DNA from 3 places in the Simplicispira sedimenti genome. Region 2 is predicted to be linked to each of the others. Evidence: predicted binding sites of a transcription regulator. Region 2 holds the regulator's gene; each other region holds the start of a gene.
The links. The regulator LexA, encoded in region 2, represses DNA repair genes until DNA is damaged. The targets are predictions, from matches to a motif close to ACTGTATNNNNATACAGT.

Region 1 (9,477 bases), on a different contig from region 2:
GGCGATCTGCATCACCTGTTCCTGGAACACCGGCACGCCCAGCGTGCGGCCCAGCGCGGTGCGCAACGCCTCGCTGGGGTAGGTGACCGGTTCCTTGCCCTGGCGCCGGTTCAGGTAAGGGTGCACCATGCCACCCTGGATGGGCCCCGGCCGCACGATGGCGACCTCGATCACCAGGTCGTAAAAGCAGCGGGGGCGCAGGCGCGGCAGCATGCCCATCTGGGCCCGGCTCTCGATCTGGAACACACCAATGGTGTCGGCCTGGCAGACCATGTCGTAGGTGGCGCTGTCTTCGGCCGGGATGTCCTGCATGCGGAACACCTGCCCGCGCCGCAGGCCGATCAGGTCGAGTGCGCGCCGGATCGCCGACAGCATGCCCAGGGCCAGCACATCGACCTTGAGCAAGCCAGCGGCGTCCAGGTCGTCCTTGTCCCACTCGATCACCGTGCGGTGGGGCATGGAGGCGTTTTCCACCGGCACCATGCGGCACAGCGGCCCCTGGGTGAGCACAAAGCCGCCCGTGTGCTGCGACAGGTGGCGCGGAAACCCCAGCAACTGCTGCGTGAGCGTGATGAGCTGGCGCACGGCCAGATCGTCCGCCGGGATACCCAGCTCCGCGAAACGCTCAGGCCGCACACCCGCGCCGTCAAACCACTTCTGGCCCTTGGCGATGGCATCTACCGTGGCCAGATCAAAGCCCAGGGCCTTGCCTACATCGCGGATGGCGGACTTGGGCCGGTAGCTGATGACCGCAGCCGTGAGTGCGGCGCGGTCGCGCCCGTACTTTTGGTACAGGTACTGGATCACTTCCTCGCGGCGCTCGTGCTCGAAGTCGATGTCGATGTCCGGGGGCTCGTTGCGCTCCTTGGAGATGAAACGCTCGAACAGCACCGACATGCGCGCCGGGTCCACCTCGGTCACGCCCAGGCAGTAGCAGACCACGCTGTTGGCGGCCGAGCCGCGCCCCTGGCACAGAATGTTCTGGGAACGTGCAAAGGCCACGATGTCGTACACCGTGAGGAAGTAGTGCTCGTAGCGCAGCTCGCAGATCAGGGCCAGCTCGTGCTCGATCAGTGCCTGCACCGGGGCGGCAATGCCCTGCGGCCAGCGGCGCCCCGCGCCCTGGTAGGTCATTTGGCGCAGGTAGCTGGCGGCCGTGTGGCCGCGCGGCACCACCTCGTCCGGGTACTGGTACTTCAGCGCGTCCAGGCTGAAATGACAGCGCTGCGCCACACGCAAGGTCTCGGCCAGCAGCTCGGCGGGAAAGGTGTGCGCCAGGCGCAGCCGGGTGCGCAGGTGCTGCTCGGCGCTGCGCTGCAGGGCATGGCCGCATTCGGTCAGCGGCTTGCCGATGCGCGTGGCCGTGAGCACGTCCTGCAGCGGCTTGCGCGAGCGCACATGCATGTACACATCGCCCACCGCCACCAGAGGCAGCGCCGTCAGCTCCGACAGGGCCCGCAGGCGGTGCAGCCAGAGCTCATCATCCAGGCGCCGCAGCTGCTCCACCCCGACCCAGCACCGGCCTGTGAACTGCCCCAGCGCCCAGCGCCCCAGGGCCAGCAGCTGCGTGTCGTTGGAATGGCGTTCAGGGCACAGCAGCACCAGACAGTCGGCCAGTGCCACACCCGTGAGATCGGCCTGCGCGAGGTGGTAGGCGCCTTTCTCCGACGCGCGCCGCAACCGGGTGATGAAGGCGCACAGGTTGCCGTAGCCCTGCAGGTTCTGCGCCAGCACGACCAACACGCAAGGCGCACCGTCCGCAGCGCGGGGCTGCACCCGAAACTGCGCTCCCAGCAGCAGATGCAGGCCCACGGCCTTTGCCGCCACATGGGCGCGCACGGCCCCGGCCAGACTGCACTCGTCGGTCAGGGCCAGTGCCCGGTAGCCCAGCGCGTGGGCGCGCTCCACCAGCTCGTGCGGATGGCTCGCGCCACGCAGGAAGGTGAAGTTCGAGATGCAGCGCAGTTCCGCATAGTCCGGCAGTGATCGGGAGGGGGTGTTCATTGCCGAAGCCTCAGCCAAAGTACCCATGCAGGAACCACGCCGCCTGGTCCCCCGCCAGTCGCTGCTGAAACACCCACAGCAAGCCCGCATGGGGGCTGCGGGCAAGCCAGTAGTCACGCTGCACGTTGAGCGCCTGGGCATCGCTCCCCTGGCAGCTGCGGTGCCACCAACCACCCTCCACACGGTCAGGCCCCAACAGCAGTTGCAGCGGCCCCTGGTAATGCGGCCGGTGCTGGCGCTCCTCCAGACGCAGCGGCACCTCCAGCAACCAGGGGGGCAGCGGCATGCCGGAACCTGCGGTGGCCTGGCGCGGGCGGTGTGCCAGATCGCTGTGCCAATGCTGCATCCACTCAGGCCGGTGGTCCGCGCAGAGCACAGGCAAACACACGGCCTGCGGGCCCAGGCGGGCCTGGATGCGTTCAAGCGCCGCGTGGATGCCCTCCCCCTGGCGCTGGGGATCGGGCAACAGCGTGTGGTTGGTTCCAGCCCAGGGCTCCACCGTGTCGGCAGACAGTTCCAGTTCACCCACCGGCGCGGCCAGCACGACCTGGGCCAGATGCTCGGCCAGCAGACGCATGCAATGCTCCACGCTTTGCGTGGGCTGGGAGGTATGCACTGTGAGCGCTCCCCCATCGCCAGCCGACCGGGCGCGCATGGCATCGTGGTGCCAGTGCAGGGTGAAGGCCCGCACGCCGCAATGGCGCGCGGCCAGCCAACCCGCCATCTGCACCAGCAGGCGCCTGGCGCCAAACAGCAGGGCAGGCGCATGCTCCACCCGCGCCATCAGTTCCAGCCGGGCCTGAAAGGTCGGTGGCAGGGTGATCCAGTCGTACGCCTCGGGCCGCAGGCCGTAGGCTTGGTCCAACGCAGCCAGCAAGGGAGCACCAAACCGGCGCACCAGCCCGCCACGCGGCAGGCGGCGCACCTGCCCCAGCGTGCGGCAGCCCACGCGTGCCAGTGTGGCCTGGTGCTGGCCCACAGCGGTCATGGCCTGCAATGGCAGGGCGTCGAGCCGCGACGCTAGCCCCCCCTCAGGCACCCGCCCACCGCCATGGCGCACCAGGGCCAGCGCCGCCAGGCCCGTAGGCGCCCAGGCCACGCAGGCACCCAGTTCGGCAGCGCCATGCTGCATGCACTGGCACAGCCGCTCCAACCCGCCAAACAGGCGTGCAGACGCAGACACTTCGGCCAGCACCGCGCCCTCCTGCAGGGCCACCCGGGGGGTGAACTGCAAGGCCCAGATGCCCAGCGCCATGGGGTCAATGGGCCAGGAGCCTGTGGGTTGTGGCAGGGGCAGCAATGCGACCCAGTGCGCGGACATCGGACAACTCCTTGGCCAGCGGCGCCTGTACCGTGGCAGCGGCAGACCCCAGGCGCGGCGGCAACATGTGCTGCAGATTGCCGGGAATGGCCTCCAAACGCAGCACGCCCTCGAACGCACTGCCCCGGCGCTTGGGAATGTGCACCTGCAGCACCCAATCCGGCCCCAAAGTCACCCCCACGCGCAACGGTGCAGGCGAGGCCTGCTGCAACGCACCTTCAGGACGGCACAGGAACACCGGCGCATCGCAGGACTGTGCGTGGATCTGCAAACGGCGGATCTGCTCGGGCCGCGCCTGCGGGAGCCAGGCGAGTACGGCACCCACGGGCCCTGCCTGGAGGATTTGTTCGGTGGCCCAGAGCCGCTCCAAAGGCGCAACGGCCCGCACCCACACCAGCTGCGCAGGCGGCACGCCCAGTTGCGCTAGCCCCCCGGCGTGCGGCGGCTGGGACGGCGCCACCAGGTAAATGCGGCCACCCTCTTGCAGCAAGGCAGGCAGCGCGGGCCCCAACAGGCGCCATTCGCACCGCAGTGCCTGCGGCAGCAGCAGCTCCGTCACGGCTTGCGTGGGCCACCCGCCACCGGGCAACTGCGCATCCAATGCGCCAAACCCGGTGGGAACAGTGCGCGCCACCGCTCCCATCATGTCCACCCCGCGCCAGACAGCCGCAGCTACGGGGCCGGGAAGGGCTCCGGGGTCAAAGGCATGGACAGCTCCAAGGGTGGTAAAGGACATGGACAGGCATCAGCAAAAACAACTGTATGAATATACAGTTTTTATGCTGAACCACCAAACCCTCAATCCACCAGCGACACGGCCGCCAAGCCACGGCAATGGCAAGGCGGCCAGGCAAAGGGGGCGCTGGGATAAAAATGTGCTTTCGTCGGCCCGAGAGGCCGACGAACCAGGGCCCCGGCCTTGGCGTCGTCCCGCGCCTAGATTGGCGCGGTTTTCACCGTGTTCGCACTGGCAAAAATAGTGTGAACAGGCCCTAGCGCTTGCAGCGCGCGATGAAGTTTTCTTCGAACCGGCGCAGATCGGCCTTTTCGCCTTCGCTCAGGTCGGTACGCGCCTGCTTGGCGTGCAGAATGCGGCGCGACTCGGCGCATTGCTGCAAAAAGCGTTCTTCACGCTCACGCGAGGCCTGGTCAGCCAGGCGGGCCGCTTTTTCTTCCTCGCGCTGCTCTTTCTTGCGTGTATAGCTATCTGTCGAGAGCTTGGAATAGGCTGCTTCTTCCTCCTCACGACACTCTCGCCTGTATTCCTTGCGCAGATCTTCGATGGCGTCGTACTTCAGCCCTCGGCTGCTGGCCGTGCGCATCGCTTGGTGAAGGGATCGGCAGCGACCGCTCATGTACTGGTGGTGCTCAGGCTCATCGCCGGAGGAGCGGGAAGACGGTCGATAGCTGCTGGAAGACGACGAAGAGTAGCCCGACGAGCGCGCAGGCCCACCCACTACCGCCGTGGTGCGCATGTCCGACGGACAGGGGCGCGAGAGCACATAGTTGTTGCCATTGGAATCCCGGCAGTGGTAGCTCATCTGGGCACTGGCGGCGCCTGCCCACAAACTGCCACCCACCAAAGCCATGCAGACCCAAACCGATTTCATGGTGTGCCCTCAACGCAAAAAAACGAAATGTTACCGTGTGCCAACACCTGCCAGCCCCAAACGGCGGCAAATTTCGAGCACCGCCGTACTTTGGTTCATCGTATAGAAATGCAGGCCCGGCGCCCCTGCCGCCAGCAGTTGTTCGCACAGGTGGGTGACCACATCCAGGCCGAAAGCACGGATGCCCGCCACATCATCCCCCAACCCCTGCAGGCGCAGGCGAATCCAGCGCGGCACTTCGGCGCCGCAGCTGTCGGCAAAGCGCAGCAGGCCGCTGGCGTTGGTGATGGGCATGATGCCCGGCACCACCGGCACGTCAGCGCCCAGCCTGCGCGCCTCGTCCACAAAGCGGAAATAGGCATCGGCGTTGAAGAAGAACTGCGTGATCGCCGAGTTGGCACCCGCCTTGACCTTGGCCGCATAGGCCTGCAGGTCGGCCTCGGGTGAGCGTGCCTGCGGGTGCATCTCTGGGTAGGCGGCCACCTCCAGGTGGAAGTGATCCCCCGTCTCGGCGCGGACGAAGGCCACCAGATCGGCGGCATAGCGGAATTCGCCCATGCTGCCGTAGCCGCTGGGCAGGTCACCGCGCAGTGCCACCAGCCGACGCACGCCCATGGACTGGAACAGCGCCAGCTTCTCGCGCACCGAATCGCGCGACGCACCGACGCAGGTGAAATGCGAAGCCCCTTGCTGCCCCTCGTCCAGAATGGCCTGCACGGCCTGCAAGGTGCCGTCCTGCGTAGAGCCCCCCGCGCCGTAGGTCACCGAGCAGAACTGGGGCTGCAGGGCGTAGAGCTGCTGGCGCACGGCGCGCAGCTTCTCGATGCCCTCGGGCGTCTTGGGTGGGAAAAATTCGAAACTGACCGGCACGGCGGCCGGCACGACGGCCGGCGCGGCGTTGGCTGCGTTCATGCAGACCTCCTCGCATAGACAAAAAATTCCTGGTTGCCGTCACCGCCGCTGATGGGGCTGTCCATCCACGCACTCACCTCCAGCCCCAGGCTGGCGCAGCAGTCGCGGATGCGCTGCTCGACCACGGGGTAGAGCGCGGCATCGCGCACGATGCCGCCCTTGCCCACCTGGCCGGGCTGCAGTTCGAACTGCGGCTTGACCAGCATCAGCAGGTGGCCGCCCGGCGCCAGCAGCGGTACCAGGGCAGGCAGCACCAGCGTGAGCGAGATGAAGGACAGGTCACCCGTGACCAACTCGAACACCGGCGCGGTGCTTTCGCCCACCCAGGCCTGGAGGCGGCGGCGGGCGCCCGCAGCGGCGGGCGGCGCGGCGTCTTCGCGCTCGCGCGCCAGGTCGGCCTCCACGTCGTCGTCGCTCACATCGTCGCTGTCGTCGTAGTCGGTCACCTCGCCGTCACCGCTCATCCAACGGTACGGGCTTTCGGGCTCGGCATCGTCCTCCACAGCCGCAGGGGCCGGTTCGGACCAGGTGTCCTCCCAGGCCGCCTGCAGCGCCTCGGGCGTCAGCGCACGGGCGTTGATGCCTTCGAGGCAGACCACGCGCGGGTCCTGGCGCAACTGCGCGTGCAACTGGCCGTGGCCCACGTCCACGCCCACCACGCGGCGCGCCCCACGCTCCAGCAGGCAGTGCGTGAAGCCGCCGGTGGACTGGCCCACGTCCAGGCACTGCAGTCCCTGCACCGCCAGGCCCAGAGATTCGAGCGCACCATCGAGCTTGAGGCCACCGCGCGAGACAAAGCGCGCCTCGGCCGCGTCCTGCAGTTGCAGTTCGGCCTGGGCCGGGATCTCTTCGCCGTTCTTGGCCACCCGGCTCCAAGGGCCGTGTGCGCCCAGGCGCCATTGCACCCCGCTGGCAATCAGCCGCTGGGCCTGCGAGCGGGTGCTGGCCAGCCCTTTTTCCACCAGAAGAACATCGGCACGCTGGGTTTTCATAAGCAAAAAATGGCTTTAACGCCCTGATTACGGGCGCTGACAGCTATCAATTCAATAGCAAATAAATCAATAACGGTAGGTATCGGGCTTGTAGGGCCCTTGCTTGGGCACGCCGATGTAGGCGGCCTGCTCGTCCGTCAGCTCGGTCAGCATCGCACCCACCTTCTTCAGGTGCAGACGCGCCACCTTTTCGTCCAGGTGCTTAGGCAGCACATAGACCTTGCCGTTCTCGTAGTAGTCGCTGTGGGTGAACAGCTCGATCTGCGCGATGGTCTGGTTGGCGAACGAGTTGGACATCACGAAGCTCGGGTGGCCCGTGCCGCAGCCCAGGTTCACCAGGCGGCCCTTGGCCAGCAGGATGATGCGCTTGCCGTCCGGGAAGATCACATGGTCCACCTGCGGCTTGATCTCTTCCCACTGGCAGTGCTCTTCGAGCTTGGCGACCTGGATCTCGTTGTCGAAGTGGCCGATGTTGCAGACGATGGACTGGTCCTTCATCGCCTTCATGTGCTCGAAGGTAATGACGTCGCGGTTGCCCGTGGTGGTCACGAAGATGTCGGCTAGTGGCGCGGCGTATTCCATGGTCACGACCTTGAAGCCTTCCATCGCGGCCTGCAGGGCGTTGATGGGGTCAATCTCGGTCACCCAGACCTGTGCCGACAGCGCGCGCAGCGCCTGGGCCGAGCCCTTGCCCACGTCGCCGTAACCGGCCACCACGGCCACCTTGCCGGCAATCATCACGTCGGTGGCGCGCTTGATACCGTCCACCAGCGACTCGCGGCAGCCGTACAGGTTGTCGAACTTGCTCTTGGTGACCGAGTCGTTCACGTTGATGGCGCGGAACATCAGCGTGCCCTTGGCCGACATTTCCTTGAGGCGGTGCACGCCCGTGGTGGTCTCTTCGGTCACGCCGATGATCTGGGCGCTCTTGCGGCTGTACCAGGTGCTGTCCTCGGCCAGCTTGGCCTGGATGGCGGCGAACAGGATGCGCTCTTCCTCGCTGCCGGGGTGGGCCAGCACGGAGGCGTCCTTTTCAGCGCGCTTGCCCAGGTGCATCAGCAGCGTGGCGTCACCGCCGTCGTCCAGGATCATGTTCGGGCCTTCGCCTTCGCTGCCCTTGGGGCCGAAATCGAAGATGCGGTGGGTGTAGTCCCAGTAGTCCACCAGGGTCTCGCCCTTGATGGCAAACACCGGCGTGCCGGTGGCGGCAATCGCGGCGGCGGCGTGGTCCTGGGTGGAGAAGATGTTGCACGAGGCCCAGCGCACGTCGGCGCCCAGGGCCTTGAGCGTCTCGATCAGCACGGCCGTCTGGATGGTCATGTGCAGCGAACCGGTGATGCGCGCGCCCTTCAGGGGCTGCTTGGCGGCGAATTCCTCGCGGATGGCCATCAGGCCGGGCATCTCGGTTTCGGCGATGCGGATTTCCTTGCGGCCCCAGTCGGCCAGGCCGATGTCGGCGATGGCGGAGTCGGCAGAGGGGGCGTTGACGCGTGCGTTCATGGTTTGCTCCAAAGCATGTTTGAAAAACCACTCGCCGGGGGAAGGGGAAAAGCTCACCACGCGGAAAGTGGATGAGCGTCGTTGCGAAACAGATCCGAGCCTCACGCCCCGCCAGTGCTGGGGGCGCTGCAACGCTCCTCGGATAGGCGCCGATTATAAAGGCAAAGGCCCGCAAGCGCCGCCCGCCCCACGGAGAGGCCTGACAATGCCTGCCCGGTAAAATTGTCGTTTTCGCACGCCTGCCGGGGCGTCCTGTCCCCTGCGCACTCCCTTCTGGAATTCCTTGTGTCCTACGCCCCCGAAACCCGGCGCCGCCGCACCTTTGCCATCATTTCCCACCCCGACGCGGGTAAAACGACGCTGACGGAAAAGCTGCTGCTGTTCTCGGGCGCGATCCAGATCGCCGGCGCCGTCAAGGGCCGCAAGGCCAGTCGCCATGCCACCTCGGACTGGATGGAGATCGAGAAGCAGCGCGGCATCTCGGTGGCCTCGTCGGTGATGCAGATGCAGTACCGCGACCACGTCATCAACCTGCTCGACACCCCCGGCCACAAGGACTTCTCCGAAGACACCTACCGCGTGCTCACGGCCGTGGACTCGGCCCTGATGGTGATCGACGCCGCCAACGGCGTGGAGGCGCAGACGCGCCGCCTGATCGAGGTCTGCCGCCAGCGCGACACGCCCATCATCACCTTCGTCAACAAGATGGACCGCGAGGTGCGCGACCCGCTCGACATCCTCGACGAGGTGGAGCGCGAGCTCGGCATGCCTTGCTGCCCCATGACCTGGCCCGTGGGACAGGGTAAGTCGTTCGGCGGCATCATCGACCTGCGCACGCAGAGCATGACGGTGTTCGAGCCCGGCAGCGAGAAGCGCCCGCAGGATTTCGAGGTGATCCCGCTCTCCGAGTCCGACAAGCTGCGTGCGCGCTTTGGCCAGGCCTTCGACGACGCCCTGGAGAGCATGGAGCTGGCCGTGGGCGCCTCCACCACATGGAGCCACGAGCAGTTCCTCGCGGCCAAGCTCACGCCGGTGTTCTTCGGCTCGGGCGTGAACAACTTCGGTGTCATGGAAGTGCTCAACGCCGTGGTGGACATGTCGCCCCCGCCGGGCCCGCGCATCGCCTACCAGGAAGTGA
Region 2 (9,477 bases):
CGTTGGCCGACTCCTGGAACTCCCCTGGGGCAATGCGGTCGATGTCGCTGCGCTGTTCGTACTGGAAACGCAGCTCCTGAATCTGCCGATTGGCCCATGGCCACACCCCCAGCGAGAGCACGCCCACCGCCAGCATGACCGGCCAGGAAAAGCGCAAGAGCGGGCGCAGCAGGCTGGACAAACCCCGTCCGCTGGCGAACCAGATGACCATCTCGCTCTCGCGGTACATGCGCGAGAGCGTGCCCACAATGGCGATGAAAAGACTCAGGCTCAGAATGGTGGGCAATTGGCCCAGCACCGTGAAGCCCATGACCAGCATCACATCGGAAGGATTGACGTTGCCGCGTGCTGCCTGGCCCAGGGTGCGGATCAGCATCATGGTCATGACCACGGTGACCAGCACCACCAGGGTGGCGCCAAAGCTGCGCGCCAACTCCTTGCGGATGGATGAATCGAATAACATTGGTTCGACGTAAAAGGGTGATTATGAACTTTGAACTCAAGACCATGGACGTTGCTCAGGCAGCCTCCGAGAAGTGCGATCTGCTGGTGCTGCTGGTGCCCGACGGGTTTGCGCCCGGAAAGGATGCGCTGGGAGCCCTGGTGGCACAGGCGATCAAAGCCAAGGACCTGGATACCAAGCCGGGCAAGAGCCTGCATTCGTACCAAGTCGCTGGTGTAGCCGCGCGGCGCGTGGTGCTGGCCGGCATCGGTGCGGGCGATGCGCGCGCAGTGCGCCAGGCGGTAGCTGCAGTGGCACCGGCCCTCAAGCAGGGGGCGCCCAAGCGCGCTGTGGTCTGCGTTGCAGGCGCGGCAAGTGCTGCAGCGGTCGAGGCGGTGGTGCGCGGCGTGGCGCAGGCCAGCTATGTGTACACGGCCACCAAGTCCAAGGCCGAGGCACGCAGCCTGGCCCGGGTGCTCGTGGGGGTGCACGATGCGCGTGCCATGTCGGCGCCCTTTGAGCGTGCGGTGGCCGTGTCGGTGGGGGTGGAACTGGCCCGTGAATGGGGCAACCGCCCGGCCAACCATGCCACGCCCAACCTTCTGGCGCAGGCCGCCAAGGGGTTGGCCAAGCACCCAGGCATCCAGTGCAAGGTGCTGGGGCCTGCCGAGGTGGCGCGTCTGGGTATGGGGGCATTCATGGCCGTGGCGCGCGGGGCCGAGGAACCCCTGCGCTTCATCGAACTGCGCTACCAGGGCGCAGCCAAGACCCAGGCGCCGGTGGTGCTGGTGGGCAAGGGCATCACCTTCGATACGGGGGGTATATCCATCAAGCCCGCGCCAGAGATGGACGAAATGAAGTTCGACATGTGCGGCGCCGCCAGTGTGCTGGGCGTGTTCCGTGCGCTGGCAGAGCTGCAACCAGCCATCAACGTGGTGGGTTTGATTCCCGCCTGCGAGAACATGCCCGATGGCCGTGCGGTCAAACCGGGCGATGTGGTCACCAGCATGAGCGGACAGACCATCGAGATTCTCAACACCGATGCCGAAGGGCGCCTGGTGTTGTGCGATGCGCTGACCTATGCACAGCGCTTCAAGCCCGCAGCCATGATCGATATTGCCACGCTCACGGGCGCCTGCGTGATTGCGCTGGGTGGTGTGCGCAGTGGTCTGTTTGCCAGCGATGACTCGCTGGCGTCGGCCTTGCAGGCTGCTGGGGAAGCCAGCGACGACCTCTGCTGGCGCATGCCGCTGGACGATGATTACGCCGAAGGGCTCAAGACGAACTTTGCCGACGTGGCCAACGTGGCGGGGCGGCCAGCGGGTTCGGTCACTGCGGCCAAGTTCCTGCAGCGCTTTGCCGGGGAGCAGCCCTGGGCGCACTTGGACATTGCAGGCACCGCCTGGAAGGGTGGAGCCGCCAAGGGAGCCACGGGGCGCCCGGTGGGTTTGCTCGTGCATTACCTGCTGGAGCGCGCCGCGACCGCTGTACCCAGTACCGGCACATCGTCCCCGGCGCGCCGCAGAAAGGGCTCGGCAGCGCCAGCTGCCTGAATCCGGCGATGCCTGATATTGCTTTCCATACCCAGGTGCCAGACCGGCTGGCGCATGCCTGTCGGGTGGCTCGCAAAGCCCTGCGGGCGCAACGCCATCTGGCCATTGTGGGATCTGCGGAGGTACTGGACCGTGTGGACACCATGCTCTGGAACATGGCGCCCCAGGACTTTGTTGCCCATTGCCGGGCAGACAGCCCAGACCATGTGCTGCAGGCATCACACATCGTCTTGGCGCTGCCGGGGCAGGCTGTTGCCAGCCGCGACATGTTGCTCAACCTGGGGGACGACGTGCCCGAGGCTTGGGGCGAATATGCCCAGGTGGTGGAGGTGGTCAGCGCCGACGATGAACACGACAAGCAACTGGCACGCCAGCGTTGGCGACGTTACCGCGAATGCGGGCACGAGCCCGTGAAACACGACCTGGGTCAGAAAACTGTCTGAGATGAATACGCCTCCCTCCCGTCCGCCTGCGCGCACGCCGCCCCGTTTTGTTCCTACCCTCACCGAAGTGGTGCCCGAGGGAGCTGCGCCCCAAGCCATGCGCCCGGCAGTGCCAGGTTCGGCGCGTGAACCTGTGGCGCACTCGTCTGCGCCGCCGGCGCCTCCTGTGGTGCAGCGCCCGCCGATCGAGCGCCCTCCTGTGGCACCGGCGGTCGCACCGCGTGCGCCTGCGGCGGCCCCAGTGCTTGCGGCGCATGCGCCAGCCGCAGCAGTGGCGCCAAGGCCCTCAACGGTTGTCGTGACGTCCGCGCAGTTGCCAACGAAGACGACCGCAGTGGTGCACGCATCCGAGTCCATGACCACCACGCTGGGCAAGCCTTCGCAGCCGACCCTGCCGGAGGGCTTTGAAGAGATGATGGTGCACCGCGTGATGCAGCGGGTCGATGTGCTTCTGGAGAAGCGCCTGCGTGAGGCCATCGCCCATGTGGTGCAGGAACAGACCCGTTCCATCCTGCCCAGACTGCGCGAAGAAGTGGAATCCGTGGTGCGTCAATCGGTCTATGAGGCGGTTGCAGATGAGCTCGCCAGCCACCCTGGCACCGCTTGATTTGCTTGCTATGCCCAATTTTTTCTAATGGCTATCGTGTTCCCTAGTATTTGGGCTTGAAAAAATGATGTACCTTCACTCCCGTTGAGAAAAAAACAAGCATCTCAGCGTCCATTCTTTACTGGAGAATCCTATGCAATTGAAGTTGAAACTGACCGTAGTTGCCGCTATCGCGGCTGTCGCTGGTATGGCCTCTGCACAAGAGCAGGTGGTCAAGATCGGTCACGTGGCCCCGATTTCCGGTGCCCAGGCCCACTACGGCAAGGACAACGAAAACGGCGCTCGCATGGCCATTGAAGACCTCAATGCACAGGGCGTGACGATCGGTGGCAAGAAGATCAAGTTCGAACTGCAGGGCGAAGACGATGCAGCCGATCCCAAGCAAGGCACCGCTGCCGCACAGAAGCTGTGCGACTCCAAGGTCGCTGGCGTGGTGGGTCACCTGAACTCGGGCACGACCATCCCCGCGTCCAAGGTGTACAACGATTGCGGCATTCCCATGGTCACGGGCGCCGCCACCAACCCCAACCTGACCAAGCCTGGCTACAAGACCACGCACCGCATCATCGCTACCGACAACTCTCTGGGTGCGGGTCTGGCTGCCTACGCGGCTGAAACCCTGAAGCTCAAGACCGTTGCTGTGGTGGACGACCGTACCGCCTATGGCCAGGGCGTGGCTGACGTGTTCAAGAAAGTGGCTCTGGCCAAGGGCATGAAGGTGGTGGACGAGCAGTTCACGCACGACAAGGCCACCGACTTCATGGCCATCCTGACGGCCATCAAGGCCAAGAAGCCTGACGCGATCTTCTTTGGCGGCATGGACCCCCAAGCCGGCCCCATGCTGCGCCAGATGGAGCAACTGGGCATGGCCGACGTCAAGTACTTCGGTGGCGACGGCGTCTGCACCTCTGAAATCGCCAAGCTGGCTGCGGGTGCCAAGACCCTGACCAACGTGATCTGCGCCGAAGGTGGTGCATCGCTGGCCAAGATGCCTGGCGGCGTGGAGTGGAAGAAGCGCTACGATGCCAAGTACCCCGGTCAGTTCCAGGTGTACAGCCCCTACACCTACGACGCGACCATGCTGCTCGTGGACGCCATGAAGCGCGCCAACTCGGTGGACCCCAAGGTCTATACGCCTGAAATCCGCAAGTCCAACTTCAAGGGCGTGACCGCTGCCATCGCCTTCGAAGACAACGGCGAAATGAAGAACCCCGCCATCACCCTGTACAAGTACGTGGATGGCAAGAAGACGCCTCTGAACTGATCTTCAGGCGCCTCCCGCACACCTCTTTGGGTGTGCTTCGCAGAACGGCCTCCCGTGTGGAGGCCGCTTTCTTTGGGGGGGTGGCGAGCTACTGCTCGGTGTTCAGCGGCGTACCTGGAGGGCTCCAGGGTTGACGATATTGGTCGGAGTTCCCTTGATGAAGTTCGCCACGTTGTCGAATGCCGCACCAAAGTACAACTCGTAGTTGTCCTGCTCCACATAGCCGATGTGGGGCGTGCAAATGCAGTTCTCCAGCCGCAGCAGGGCATGGCCTTGCAGGATGGGCTCGCTCTCGAACACATCCACGGCGGCCATTCCGGGGCGGCCTCGGTTGAGAGCGGCGATCAATGCGTCAGGCTCGATGAGTTCGGCGCGCGAGGTGTTGACCAGCAAGGCTGTGGGCTTCATGGACGAAAGCCTTTCCAGGGTGACAATGCCGCGCGTGGCATCACACAGGCGCAAATGCAGTGACACCACGTCGCATTGAGCCAGGAATTCCTCACATTGGGATGCCACCTGGTAACCATCGGTCAGTGCTTTGGCACGCGAAGCCTCGCTGCCCCAGACACGCACGTTCATGCCGAATGCTTTGCCATAGCCCGCAACGATTTGACCAATCTGACCATAGCCCCAAATGCCTAAAGTCTTGCCACGCAGTACGTTGCCAATGCCGAAGTTGGGAGGCATGCCTGCGGCCTTGAGGCCTGATTGTTGCCAGGCCCCATGCTTGAGGTTGGAGATGTACTGCGGCAGGCGCCGCATGGAGGCCATGATGAGCGCCCATGTCAGCTCGGCAGGGGCGACCGGCGAGCCCACACCCTCGGCCACGGCGATGCCACGTTCGGTGCATGCGGCTACATCGATGTGTGAGCCCACGCGTCCGGTTTGGGCGATCAACTTGAGCCGGGGGAGCTTTTCTACCAATTGGCGGGTAATTTGGGTCCGTTCGCGGATCAGCACAATGACATCGGCATCTTTGAGGCGCACCGAAAGCTGCCCCAGTCCCTTGACAGTGTTGGTATAGACCTTGGCCGAGAAGGCGTCGAGACGGGTCGCGCAGTGCAGTTTGCGCACCGCATCCTGATAGTCGTCGAGGATCACGATGTTCATCCCGCCATTGTGCCTTGGGCGCGCCCCTGGCCTATGCAACCATGGGTAAATGCGGCCCGCTGCAAGCAGTTCAGTTCCACCGGGCCGCGCAGTGCTAATGGCGCTGTTCGCAAGCGGCCATGCGCTCCAGCTCTGCACAGACATCGGCCATGCGCCCGGCAATGACCATCCGGCCATTGGCGCTGGTGTGGCAGCGCAGGGGCCGAGAAGGGGGCAGGGCTGCGCCATGACCCGGCATCTGCACCGGCCCCTGCCAGACGCGGGGTGCGCGGGAGGCTACGGGGTTGCGCGGAAGGGGTGGCATCGCACAAGGCCGGGCGTGCGGTGGTGGCAGGGCTGATGCGCGGTTGGGGCGATGAGCATGGCTTTTCCACCAGCGATACAGGCCGAGAAAAGGGCGGGGCAGGACGGACGTTGCCAAGAGAACAATTCCCATGTGAATACTCCAGAGGTCAGGGTTGAACACTGGCAGGATTGCAGGGACAGCACCACCTCAGGGCCGTGGGTCATCAGGGGCCACACGCGCGCCCGCCACCTGGGGCGGTGCAGGATGCAGGCTCACATGAGCATGGTGTTGCGGATCAGGCCGACGGCCAGGCCTTCGATGGCGAAGGGCTCGCCGGGGTGCACCACGATCACGGGGTAGTCGGGGTTTTCGGGCAGCAGTTCGACGCCTTGGGCGGTGCGCCGCAGGCGCTTGACGGTGACGTCATCGCCCAGGCGTGCCACGATGATCTGGCCGTTGCGCGCCTCATGGCAGGCTTTCACGGCGAGCAGGTCGCCATCCATGATGCCAACGTCGCGCATGGACATGCCGCGCACCTTGAGCAGGTAATCCGGCTTGTGCTGGAACAGGCTTTCTTCCACGCAATAGGACTGCTCCACATGTTCCTGGGCGAGAATCGGGGACCCCGCCGCCACACGCCCGACCAGGGGCAGCACCAGTTGGCTGAGGCCCGGGATGGGCAGGTTGTACTGGGTGCCACGTGCCGCGTTGAGGGAGCGAATGGCTTCACCGCGCAGACGGATGCCACGCGAGGTGCCGCTGACCAGCTCGATGACACCTTTGCGGGCCAGGGCCTGCAGGTGCTCTTCGGCTGCATTGGCAGACTTGAAGCCGAGTTCAGTGGCAATTTCGGCGCGCGTGGGCGGGGCACCGGTGCGTGCAATGGCGTTCTGGATCAGGTCCAGAATCTGTTGCTGACGGGCTGTGAGCTTGGGGCTGCTTTGCATGACGGGCTCCCGGTGGGCAAGGGGCTGTTATTTAATACAGTAACTGTATTCTTAACCAGTTTTTCGAGGGATGCAAGTGGAAACAAAAAAAATCGTGGTGCTGGGCACGGGGGGCACGATTGCCGGAAAGGCCGCTGCAGCGGGTGACAACATTGGATATGTGGCCGGGCAGGTAGGGGTGCAGGATCTGCTTGCGGGCGTGCCGGGCCTGGCGCAGGCTGCGCAGGGGCCGCTGGATTTCGAGCAGGTGGCGCAGATCGACAGCAAGAACATGGAGTTTGGCGTGTGGGCTGCGTTGGCGCAGCGCTGCCATGCGCACCTGCAGGACGACAGCGTGCGAGCCGTGGTGATCACGCATGGCACGGACACGTTGGAAGAGACAGCCTGGTTTCTGCACAGCGTGCTCGATGCGCGCAAGCCTGTGCTGCTGACCTGTGCCATGCGGCCCGCGACGGCGATCGCCCCCGATGGGCCGCAGAACCTGCTGGACGCGATGGCTGTGGCGCATGCGCCGGGGGCCAGGGGTGTGCTGGTGGTGTGTGCCGGTGCCGTGCATGGTGCGCGGCAGGTTCAGAAGGTGCATCCGTACCGCGTGGATGCGTTCAGCTCGGGCGAAGGCGGGCCGTTGGGCTGGGTGGAGGAAGGGCGCGTGCGCTTGGCGCAGGATTGGCCTCAAGCGCAGGCGGGATGGGCGCAGGGCGCTCTTGAAAAAGTAGCGTCCGGTGCGTCCTGGCCGCGTGTCGAGATCGTCATGAACTACGCTGGGGCGTGTGGGGCCACGGTCGATGCGCTGGTGCGCGACGGCGTTCAGGGCCTGGTGGTGGCAGCCACGGGCAACGGTACGCTGCACCATGCGCTGCAAGCCGCGCTGGAGCGCGCGCAGCAAGCCGGCGTGGCTGTGCGCGTGACCACGCGCTGCCCCTTGGGTCAGGTGCTGTCCTTGCCCAGGGCCCACGCTGCGCTGCCACTGTCGCCGGGCCTCATTCCGGTCAAGGCCAGGGTGTCCTTGTTGCTGGAACTGCTGGGCGTATCGGCTCCCGCGCTCTGAAAACGACAACGCCCCGCATGCGGGGCGTTGCAGAGGCTGCAGGCCGTGGCCCGCAAGCTTGATCTCTCAGTCTGCCAAGGCAGCGAGGGCGCGCGCGGTGATTTCCTCCACGCTGCCGGTGCCGCTGATCGCGCGGTATTTGGGTGCAGCGGCGGGGTCTTGCTTTGCCCAGCCGGAGTAGTAATCCACCAGGGGGCGCGTCTGGGCGCTGTACACCTCCAGGCGTGTCTTGACGGTTTCTTCCTTGTCGTCGTCGCGCTGGATCAGGGGTTCACCGGTCACGTCATCCTTGTCTGCCACCTTGGGCGGATTGAACTTGACGTGGTAGGTGCGGCCGCTGCCGGGGTGCGAGCGCCGACCACTCATGCGTTCGATGATGGCGTCGAAAGGCACGTCGATTTCCAGCACGTAGTCGAGCTTGACACCCGCTTCCTTCATCGCGTCCGCCTGGGGAATGGTGCGCGGGAAGCCGTCGAACAGAAAGCCATTGGCGCAGTCAGGTTCGGTGATGCGTTCCTTGACCAGGCCGATGATGATGTCGTCGCTCACCAGCGCGCCCGATTCCATGACGGCCTTGGCCTTGAGCCCCAGAGGGGTTCCGGCCTTGACGGCGGCGCGCAGCATGTCTCCGGTGGAGATCTGCGGAATGCCGTATTTCTTGCAGATGAAAGCGGCTTGCGTGCCCTTGCCGGCGCCGGGGGCGCCCAACAGAATCAGTCTCATGGGAATAGTCCTCGAAGTGTGGAAAATCTGTCGGCACTGCGGGCCACGGGACCGCTGCCCCCGGATGCGGTGCTCTTATTAGGGGGGCAAGGATAGCATGGGCCGCTTGTACCCTCACTTACAAACCAGGGCCTGCACCGATCAGGTGCACAGGGCGCGCACGCGGGCCAAGTCTTCGGGCGTGTCCACGCCGGGGCCGGGTGCGGTAGCCGATACATGCACTGCGATGCGGTGGCCGTGCCACAGTGCGCGCAGTTGTTCCAGCGCCTCGATCACCTCGGTGGGGGCCTGCGGCAGTTCGGGAAAACGGCGCAAAAAGCCTGCGCGGTAGCTGTAGATGCCGATATGGCGCAGTGGCGCAAAGCCTGCCAGCGCCGGGTGCTTGGCGTCGCTGCTGCGCCACCAGGGCTGGCCCGCGTGGTCCCGTGCAAACGGAATGGGCGCGCGGCTGAAGTACTGGGCCATGCCGCCGGCATCGCATACCACCTTAACGACGTTCGGATTGGCCAGTTCGTCCACCGCAGCCAGCGGATGTGCGGCCGTTCCCATGCTGGCGTGCGGGTGCGTGTGCAGCAGTTGGGCCACGGCGCCGATGAGCGCCGGGTCGATCAGCGGCTCGTCCCCCTGCACATTGACGACCACATCGTCGCCGTCCAGGCCCAGCAGGGTGCAGGCCTCGGCCAGGCGGTCGCTGCCGCTGGCGTGGTCGGTGCGGGTGAGGATGGCCTCCACCCCGTGCTGGCGGCAAGCGTCAAGGATGCGCGCATCGTCTGCCGCCACCACGGTGCGCTGGGCACCACTGGCTGCGGCGCGCTCGGCCACGCGCACCACCATGGGCAGGCCTGCAATGTCCGCCAGCGGCTTGTCGGGCAGGCGGCTGGACGCCATGCGTGCCGGAATCAGCACGGCAAAGCCGCGGGTGCTCATCGCTCCAGCTCTTCGTCGGTCAGCGGACGGGCCTCGTTTTCCAGCAGGACGGGAATGCCGTCGCGCACCGGGTAGGCCAGGCGGGCGCTGCGCGAGATGAGTTCCTGGCGCTCCCGGTCGTAGGTGA
Region 3 (9,477 bases), on a different contig from region 2:
GGTGCCCATGCCCATGTACTGCGGGTTGGCCTCCGAAGCGCCCAGGATGGCCTGGTTGGCGTTATCCACACAGATCTCGATGGCACGCCGCAAATCCTGCGCCTTGAGGTGCGTGCCTGCCTGCGCAATCCAACGGGAGAGCTCGGCCTGAATGAACGTGGTGGCCATGCCGCTGGCCACCTCCCCAGCGTTGTAGCCCCCCATGCCGTCAGCCAGCACGGCGAGCTGCGCCACAGGGTCGACCGTGACCGCGTCTTCGTTGTTGGCGCGCACACGGCCCGGGTCGGTGAGCGCGCAGAACTGGTAACTGATGGACAAACCCGTCATGGCGTGGCCTTGTCCCGGCCCGTTGCGGGCGTGCGCGGCGCAGCCGCGTCCATCACGGTTTCTTGGAAATCCGACATATTGTGCCCAGGGGGATTGCTGAGCGCATCATAGACGAGCGCCTGCCCTGGCGACACGTTCGCGGGGGTGCCTGCCCCCCCGAGGGTGGCGTGCACGCCACGCAGGGCGGAAGCAAACTGCCGTCCGGTCTGAAAGCGCTCGCGCGGGCTCTTGCGCAAGGCCTGTTCCACCACCTGCGCCAGGTCCGCCGGCAGTTCTGGCCGCAGCGTGCGCAGGTCAGGGGCAGGCGTATGGGCGATGTGGTGCATCAGCTCGCTCATGGAGTTGCCGCGCAGGGGCAACTGGCCGCTCAGCAGCTGGAACAGTGTGACGCCCAAGGCGTACAGATCGCATCGCCCATCCACGCGCTGGCCCGCGAGCTGCTCGGGCGCCATGAAGCTGGGCGTGCCCAGCACGAGACCGGTGCGCGTCTTGCTGCTGTCGGTGATGCGGGCGATGCCAAAGTCCGATACCTTGACCGCGTCGGCGCGCGGGTCGTACATGATGTTGGCGGGCTTGATGTCACGGTGCACCACATTTTGCTGGTGCGCATAGTCCAACGCATCGGCCACCCGCGCCGCAATCGACACCACCTGCTCCACCGGCAGCAACTTGCCCGGCTGGGTAGCGCTGCTCAGGTCCTGGCCCTTGAGCAGTTCCATGGCGATCCAGGCCAGGCCCTGGTCCTCACCCGCGTCATAGATGGTGACGATGTTCTGGTGCTGCAGCCGCCCTGCGGATTCGGCCTCACGGAAAAAGCGCGCCCGAGCATCCACAAGGGCCGCACCATCGAACTCCTGCCCCAGCGCCAGCGCCTTGATGGCCACGATCCGGCCAATCTTGGGATCGCGCCCCTGATAGACCACGCCCATGGCACCACGACCCAGCTCCTTTTCAATCTGATAGCGCCCCAGCGTGGCAGGGTGCGCCGCAGAATCCGATGGCAGTTCCTGGGGCTTGCTGGCCTGGGCTGCTATTTCGGCCAGGTGACGTGCACGCTTGCGCCGCTTGCGCGCTTCGGCATGCTGGCGGTCGTGACGCAGGAGGTGTTCATACACCGCCACGGCCTGGTCGTAGCGATGCTTCTGTTCGAACTCATGGGCCAGGTTCAGCAATTCGCCCTGCACCTGCGGCAAGCCGCGCGCACGGCGCAGGCGCTCAAAAGCCATATCCAATTGACCTTGGCCCATCAAGGCCAAGCCCATCATGCGCTCGGATTCGACCTCTGCGGCCGACGGCGCAGCCACCGCCTTGTGCTCCGGATCGACCCGCACCAGCAGGACCTGCACCAACCCACCCAGCACCAGCACCTCCACCGGCAGAGTGAGCGGCAGCGCCACAGAAGCCGCTTGCATGGCGCCCCACTGCAAAGCCAGCAGCGCGCCCGCCAGACCGAGGGCCAGTCCTGCCCCGGCAACCGCGCTCAACACCGGCAAGACCCCGACGAGCACCAGCAGAGCCGCCTGCACACCCAGCCAAGGCAGAGCCACTACCCACGCCGGCACAGCATGCAGTTGCTCCGCAGAATGCACACCTGTCGCTGCAGCGTCGAACAGATGGCGATCCAGCGCACCGCCAGACAAGAGATGCAGCAGCCCCAGCACCAGCGCCACCAGCACGGCCCCAGCCCCGTGCCGTAGCACGTGCTGCCATGTCTGACGCCCTCCTCGGTGACCACCCACTGTTTGCACCCCTGTTGTTCGCACTCTATGTAAGCAAGAATTGCGCCCCGACATCCGGGGCCACGCCATGAGGCTATGACCAGTTACCCAGCCATAGCGACAGGGTTTGCCTGCGCCGGATCCGACAAAATTGTCAGCACCAGAAACAAAAAGCGCCTGGGCACAGGCCACAGGCGCTTCGGTCGGACGCGCCCACAGGCGCTGCACTCACTTGAGCTGTGCCTTGAGCAGCTTGCCCAGCTCCGAGGGGTTGCGCGTCACGACGAAACCGCACTCTTCCATGATGGCGAGCTTGGCATCGGCCGTGTCGGCCCCGCCGGAGATCAGCGCGCCGGCGTGGCCCATGCGCTTGCCGGGAGGGGCGGTCACGCCAGCGATGAAGCCGACGATGGGCTTCTTCATGTTGGCCTTGCACCACTGGGCGGCCTCGGCTTCATCAGGACCGCCGATTTCGCCGATCATGATCACGGCGTCGGTGTCGGGGTCGTCGTTGAAGGCCTTCATCACGTCGATGTGCTTGAGACCGTTGATCGGGTCGCCGCCAATGCCCACGGCGGTCGATTGGCCCAGACCCACCTCGGTCAGCATGGCCACGGCTTCGTACGTCAGCGTACCGGAACGGGACACCACGCCGATGCGGCCCTTGCGGTGGATGTGGCCGGGCATGATGCCGATCTTGATTTCGTCGGGCGTGATGATGCCGGGGCAGTTGGGGCCCAGCAGCAGCGTCTTCTTGCCGCCAGCAGCTTCCTTGGCCTTCATCTTGTTGCGCACTTCGAGCATGTCGCGCACGGGGATGCCTTCGGTGATGCAGATGGCCATGTCCAGGTCGGCTTCCACGGCTTCCCAGATGGCAGCGGCGGCACCTGCGGGCGGCACGTAGATCACCGACACGGTGGCGCCGGTCTGCGTGGCGGCTTCCTTGACGGAGGCGTAGATCGGGATGTTGAAGATCGACTCACCGGCCTTCTTGGGGTTCACGCCCGCGACGAAGCAGTTCTTGCCGTTCGCGTATTCCTGGCACTTTTCGGTGTGGAACTGGCCGGTCTTGCCCGTGATGCCCTGGGTGATGACCTTGGTGTCTTTGTTGATGTAAATCGACATGTGTGTTCTCCGGGCTTACTTGACGGCAGCAACGATCTTGGTCGCGGCTTCGGCCATGGTGTCGGCCGCGATGATGGGCAGACCGGATTCGGCCAGCAGCTTCTTGCCCAGCTCTTCGTTGGTGCCCTTCATGCGCACCACCAGCGGCACGGACAGGTTCACGGCCTTGCAGGCGGTGATCACGCCGGTGGCGATGGTGTCGCACTTCATGATGCCGCCGAAGATGTTGACCAGGATGCCCTTGACGTTCTTGTTCTTGAGCATGATCTTGAAGGCTTCGGTCACCTTCTCGGCGGTGGCTCCGCCGCCCACGTCCAGGAAGTTGGCCGGCTCGCCGCCGAACAGCTTGATGGTGTCCATGGTGGCCATGGCCAGACCGGCGCCGTTCACCAGGCAGCCGATGTTGCCGTCCAGGCTGATGTAGGCCAGGTCGAACTTGGAGGCCTCGACTTCAGCGGGGTCTTCTTCGTCCAGGTCGCGCAGGGCCACGATCTCGGGGTGGCGGAACAGCGCGTTGGCGTCGAAGTTGAACTTGGCGTCCAGGGCGATCAGGTTGCCCTTGGAATCGCAGTTCAGAGGGTTGATTTCCACCAGCGACGCGTCGGTGTCCATGTAGCACTTGTAGAGCTTGGCGAACAGATCCACGGCCTGGTCCACCGAGCCGCCGGTCAGGCCGATGGCCGCAGCGATTTTCTTGGACTGGTCGGCGGTGATGCCGGTCAGCGGATCGATCATCTCGGTGATGATCTTCTCGGGCGTGGAGTGGGCCACTTCCTCGATGTCCATGCCGCCTTCGCTCGAGGCGATCAGGGCCACCTTCTGTGTGGCACGGTCGGTCACCAGCGAGATGTACAGTTCATTCTTGATGTCGGCGCCGTCTTCGATGTAGAGGCGGCGAACCTTCTGGCCTTCGGGGCCGGTCTGGTGCGTGACCAGCTGCATGCCCAGGATCTGCTCGGCCAGCTTCTTGACGTCGTCAATGCTCTTGGCCACCTTCACGCCGCCACCCTTGCCACGGCCGCCCGCATGGATCTGGGCCTTGACCACCCAGACGGGGCCACCCAGCTTCTGGGCCGCTTCCACGGCCTCCTGGACGGTGAATGCCGGAATGCCCCGGGGTACGGGCACGCCAAAATTACGCAAGATTTCCTTGCCTTGGTATTCGTGAATCTTCATGAGGGTCTCTCTCAGGGAAGGGATTTCACCCGTCTACCATGGCTGATTGTTCTGGCGGCGGGCTTGGGACATGGCAGCCGGTAAATGTATCATGGTGCGGCGCACCATACCTTTTTGCAAACTTACATGCTGCGACACCCCCGTGCCGCACATGGCCCTGGAGAGACCATGCCCACCGTATTCATCGATGGCGAAGCCGGTACCACCGGCCTGCAGATCCGCGAACGCCTGCAAGGCATGGCGGGCGTGCAACTGCTGAGCATCGCGCCCGAAAAGCGCAAGGATCCACTGGCCAAGCGCGCACTCATTGCGCAGGCCGATCTGGTGGTGCTGTGCCTGCACGACGACGCAGCGCGCGAGAGCGTGGCACTGGTGGACGCCATCACCCAGGAGACCGGCAAGGCCATCAAGATCATCGACGCCAGCACCGCCCACCGCACCACGGCAGGCTGGGTCTATGGCTTCCCGGAGCTGTGCGCAGGGCAGGCAGATGCCGTGCGCCAGGCGACGCGCGTGGCCAACCCCGGCTGCTACGCCACCGGCGCCATCGCCCTGCTGCGCCCGCTGGTCGATGCAGGCCTGCTGCCGCAAGACGCAGCGCTGTCGCTGCCCTCGGTGTCGGGCTACAGCGGCGGCGGACGCAGCATGATCGAAGCCTATGAAGCCGGCCAGGCCGCGCCTTACGAGGCCTACGCCCTGGGCCTGGCACACAAGCACATCCCCGAGATCCTGCATTGCACCGGCCTGACCCGGCGCCCGGTGTTCATTCCGGCCGTGGGCAATTTTGCGCAGGGCATGCTGGTGCAATGCCCGCTGCACCTGGACCTGCTGCCCGGCGCACCCAAGGCCGCCGACCTGCACGATGCACTGGCCGCCCACTACGCCCGCACCAACACGCCAGAGCAGTATGTGAAGGTCCTGCCTCCCACCGACGACCTGAAACTCGCAGCCGACACCCTGGCCAACACCAACCAGCTGGAGCTGCGCGTATTTGCCAACGAAACCTACCGCCAGGCCGTGCTGGTGGCCCGGCTGGACAACCTGGGCAAAGGCGCCAGCGGCGCCGCCGTGCAGAACCTGCGCCTGATGCTGGGGCTTTGATTGCTATTGTTTTAATAGCTGCTGGCGCTTGATCATCAAGCGCCAGCAGCCAAAAACACTAAAAATCGTCTTCCACACCCCGCACCACGCGGCGCACGGTGTCGGAGGCAAATCCACGTGCCAGCAGAAAGCGCACCTGGCGGGCGCGGCCCGCAGCGTCGGGCGCGGGCGCGCCAAACTTGCGCTCCCACAGCACCCGGGCACGCTCCAGTTCGGTGCCGCCCAGGCCTTCCAGGGCCGCATCCACCGTGGAGGCATCCAGCCCCTTGGCCTGCAGTTCCTGGCGCAAACGCTGCGTACCCAAGCGGGCAGCGCGGCGGTGGACCAGCGATGCGGCGGCGCGCTCGTCGCTGAGAAAGCCCTGGGCCTGCAGGGCATCGAGCAGGGCATCGAGCTGCCCCTCGGTTTCCTCGTGCGGCGCCAGCTTGCGCCGCAGCTCCGAGCGCGTGTGCTCGCGCCGCGCCAGGCTGCGCAGTGCGCGGGCCCTGAGCGAAAGGGCGGGCTGTGCCATGCCCGCTTACGCGGCGTTTTCCGAAGCAGACGCGCCAGAGGCTGACGGCTGCAGGGCAATACCCAACTGTTCGCGAACGCGGTTCTCGATTTCAAGCGCCAATTCGGGGTTTTCGCGCAGGAACTCGCGCGCGTTGTCGCGGCCCTGGCCGATTTTTTCGCCGTTGTAGGCGTACCAGGCGCCGCTCTTTTCGATGATGCGTGCGTTCACGCCCATGTCGATGATCTCGCCCTCACGCGAAATGCCCTCGCCGAACAGAATGTCGAACTCCGCTGTCTTGAACGGGGGGCTGACCTTGTTCTTGACCACCTTGACCTTGGTTTCGTTGCCGATGGCCTCTTCGCCCTTCTTGATGGTGCCGGTGCGGCGGATATCGAGGCGCACCGAGGCGTAGAACTTCAGCGCATTGCCGCCCGTGGTGGTTTCGGGGCTGCCGAACATCACGCCGATCTTCATGCGGATCTGGTTGATGAAGATGACCGTGCAGTTGGTCTTCTTGATGGTGGCGGTGAGCTTGCGCAGCGCCTGGCTCATCAGGCGCGCCTGCAGGCCGGGCAGTGCATCGCCCATTTCGCCTTCGATTTCGGCCTTGGGCGTGAGGGCGGCGACCGAGTCCACGATGATCAGGTCCACAGCGCCCGAGCGCACCAGGCTGTCCACAATCTCCAGCGCCTGCTCACCCGTGTCGGGCTGGGAGATCAGCAGATCCTGCAGGTTGACGCCAAGCTTTTGCGCGTACTGGATGTCGAGCGCGTGCTCGGCGTCCACGAACGCGCACTGCCCGCCGAGCTTCTGCATTTCGGCCACCACCTGCAGCGTGAGCGTGGTCTTGCCGGAGGATTCGGGACCGTAGATCTCGATCACACGGCCGCGCGGCAGGCCACCCACGCCCAGGGCAATGTCCAGGCCCAGCGAGCCGGTGGAAACGACCTGGATGTCCTCGATCACCTCGCCCTCACCCAGGCGCATGATGGTGCCCTTGCCGAACTGCTTCTCGATCTGCGCCAGCGCGGCCTGCAGGGCCTTGGCTTTTTCGTCCTTGGCCTTGTCGTTGTCAGCGGGAGAGGTACGGGTGGCGGTAGCGTTCACGGTGGACTCCTTGGAAGGTGGGATGGTGTCGCCTGTTTTTCATCACAGGCTGGATGCTTGAACAGTAGTTTATCCAGCAATAAATCAAACATCGCCAAATATTTGGTCAGTTTGATTTACCATTTCCGCATGACTGACACCCTCGCCGCCACGCCTATGGATGCCGCGCACCACGATGCCTGGCGCCAGACGCACCTGGGCCGCCTGATGGGCCACGCCCTGCGCCGCTTTGATGCGCGGGTGCTGCAGCTCATGGCGCGCAATGTGGAGGTGCCGCTGGCGCTGTCCAACCTGGCGGCGCGCCAGCAGGTGAGTGCGGCGCATGTGCACATCACGCGCCACCTGTCGCTGCGCGGCGACCGGCTCAGCGACCTGGCCGCCAAGGCGGGCATGACCAAGCAGGCCATGGGCACGCTGGTGGACCAGTGCGAGGCCTGGGGCCTGGTGCAGCGCCTGCCTGACCCGCACGACGCACGCGCGCGGCGCGTGTGCTTCACCCCCACGGGGCTGGACTGGCTGCGCGCCTTCGAGGCGGCCGTGGCGCAGGCCGAGGCCGAATGGCGTGCCGAGGTGGGCGACGCCGTGGCCACGGTGGTGTCCATCGGGCTGGAGACCTATGCCAGCGGCGCCTCGTCCTGAGAACGTGCGCTGAGGCAACGCCCTAAAATCCTTGCATAACCAGGAGACTCCCCCCATGCGCATCCTCATAGCCGAAGACGACCAGGTGCTGGCCGACGGGTTGCTGCGCACGCTGCGCAGTTCGGGCGCCGTCGTGGACCATGTGGCCAACGGCGCCGAGGCCGACGCCGCGCTGATGACCAACAACGAATTTGATCTGCTGATCCTGGACCTGGGCCTGCCGCGCATGCACGGGCTGGAGGTGCTCAAGCGCCTGCGCGCGCGCGGCACGGCGCTGCCGGTGCTCATCCTCACCGCGGCCGACAGCGTGGAGGAGCGCGTCAAGGGTCTGGACTACGGCGCCGACGACTACATGGCCAAACCGTTTTCGCTGCAGGAGCTGGAGGCGCGCGTGCGCGCCCTCACCCGCCGGGGCATGGGCGCCACCAGCAGCACCATCAAGCACGGCCCGCTGGTGTACGACCAGGCCGGGCGCGTGGCCACCATCGACGGCAAGATGATCGAGCTGTCGGCGCGCGAGCTGGGCCTGCTGGAGGTGCTGCTGCAGCGCGCCGGGCGCCTGGTCAGCAAGGACCAGCTCGTGGAACGCCTGTGCGAGTGGGGCGAAGAGGTGAGCAACAACGCCATCGAGGTGTACATCCACCGCCTGCGCAAGAAGATCGAGAAAGGCCCGATCCGCATTGCCACCGTGCGCGGGCTGGGCTACTGTCTTGAAAAAATTCCAGGCTGAAAATTGCTATGTTCTTGATAGCTAGTGACGCTTGATTTCATTGCCTTACAAGCCAATTTGATTCAAATCCAGGGCCGCCACCTTGAAACTCTTTCAGCGCGAGCAACGCTCCCTGTTCGGCGAGATCCTGGACTGGATGCTCACCCCGCTGCTGCTGCTCTGGCCTGTGGGCCTGGCACTGACCTGGCTGGTGGCACAGGGCATTGCCAACAAACCGTTTGACCGCGCCCTGATCTACAACGCGCACGCCCTCGCACAACTGGTGACGGTGCAGCGCGGCAGGCCGCAATTCAACCTGCCACAGTCCGCCAGCGAAATCCTGCGCGCCGACGATTCCGACTCGGTCTATTACCAAGTGCTGGGGCCGCGCGGGGAATGGCTCTCGGGTGAGCGCGACCTGCCGCCCCCGCCGGAGGAAGAAACCCCCCAGCCCGGTGATGTGCGCTTGCGCGACGCCGAACTGCGCGGCGTGGACATCCGCGTGGCCTACATCTGGGTGCGCGTGCCGGTGGAGGGCAACCCGCTGGCCCTGGTGCAGGTGGCCGAAACGCGCGAGAAGCGCAGCGTGCTGGCCACCGAGATCATCAAGGGCGTGATGGTGCCCCAGTTCGTGCTGCTGCCGCTGGCCGTGCTGCTGGTCTGGCTGGCGCTGGCGCGCGGCATCAAGCCGCTCAACCAGCTCGAAGAGCGCATCCGCGCACGCAGCCCCGACGACCTCTCGCCGCTGGACCACAAGACCGTGCCGCTGGAAGTGGCGCCGCTGGTGGACTCGGTGAACGACCTGCTCACGCGCCTGAACGATTCGCTGGCCACGCAAAAGCGCTTCCTGGCCGACGCCGCGCACCAGCTCAAGACCCCGCTGGCGGGCCTGCGCATGCAGGCCGACCTGGCCCAGCGCGAGGGCACCAGCACCGACGAGCTCAAGCAATCGCTCAAACAGATCGGGCGTTCCAGCATCCGCGCCACGCACACCGTCAACCAGTTGCTGGCCCTGGCCCGGGCCGAGGCCAGCGGCGCGCAGATGACCCAGCAGCGCTGCGACCTGGCACGCCTGACCATGG

Region 1: a site for LexA is predicted at 4,083-4,100, ahead of imuA (translesion DNA synthesis-associated protein ImuA). Genes of this name have one in related genera too.
Region 3: a site for LexA is predicted at 7,096-7,113, ahead of recA (recombinase RecA). Genes of this name have one in related genera too.

Annotation. Positions count from the first base shown of each region.
Region 1 is NZ_JAKVIJ010000009.1:61,870-71,346, reverse strand. It holds gene MJ602_RS11135 (error-prone DNA polymerase) at 1-2,004, opposite strand, end outside; gene MJ602_RS11130 (Y-family DNA polymerase) at 2,015-3,325, opposite strand; gene imuA (translesion DNA synthesis-associated protein ImuA) at 3,264-4,061, opposite strand; gene MJ602_RS11120 (hypothetical protein) at 4,318-4,935, opposite strand; gene metF (methylenetetrahydrofolate reductase [NAD(P)H]) at 4,966-5,847, opposite strand; gene MJ602_RS11110 (TlyA family RNA methyltransferase) at 5,844-6,839, opposite strand; gene ahcY (adenosylhomocysteinase) at 6,906-8,339, opposite strand; S-adenosyl-L-homocysteine riboswitch at 8,406-8,485, opposite strand; gene MJ602_RS11100 (peptide chain release factor 3) at 8,625-9,477, shown strand, end outside.
Region 2 is NZ_JAKVIJ010000016.1:41,795-51,271, forward strand. It holds gene lptF (LPS export ABC transporter permease LptF) at 1-463, opposite strand, end outside; gene MJ602_RS15370 (leucyl aminopeptidase) at 487-1,995, shown strand; gene MJ602_RS15375 (DNA polymerase III subunit chi) at 2,004-2,438, shown strand; gene MJ602_RS15380 (hypothetical protein) at 2,773-3,045, shown strand; gene MJ602_RS15385 (branched-chain amino acid ABC transporter substrate-binding protein) at 3,179-4,309, shown strand; gene MJ602_RS15390 (D-2-hydroxyacid dehydrogenase family protein) at 4,412-5,419, opposite strand; gene lexA (transcriptional repressor LexA) at 5,978-6,652, opposite strand; gene MJ602_RS15400 (asparaginase) at 6,723-7,700, shown strand; gene adk (adenylate kinase) at 7,767-8,423, opposite strand; gene kdsB (3-deoxy-manno-octulosonate cytidylyltransferase) at 8,565-9,350, opposite strand; gene MJ602_RS15415 (Trm112 family protein) at 9,347-9,477, opposite strand, start outside.
Region 3 is NZ_JAKVIJ010000001.1:123,771-133,247, forward strand. It holds gene MJ602_RS00555 (Stp1/IreP family PP2C-type Ser/Thr phosphatase) at 1-327, opposite strand, end outside; gene MJ602_RS00560 (serine/threonine-protein kinase) at 324-2,027, opposite strand; gene sucD (succinate--CoA ligase subunit alpha) at 2,274-3,170, opposite strand; gene sucC (ADP-forming succinate--CoA ligase subunit beta) at 3,186-4,346, opposite strand; gene argC (N-acetyl-gamma-glutamyl-phosphate reductase) at 4,515-5,447, shown strand; gene recX (recombination regulator RecX) at 5,506-5,958, opposite strand; gene recA (recombinase RecA) at 5,965-7,047, opposite strand; gene MJ602_RS00590 (MarR family winged helix-turn-helix transcriptional regulator) at 7,177-7,686, shown strand; gene MJ602_RS00595 (response regulator) at 7,742-8,416, shown strand; gene MJ602_RS00600 (sensor histidine kinase) at 8,499-9,477, shown strand, end outside.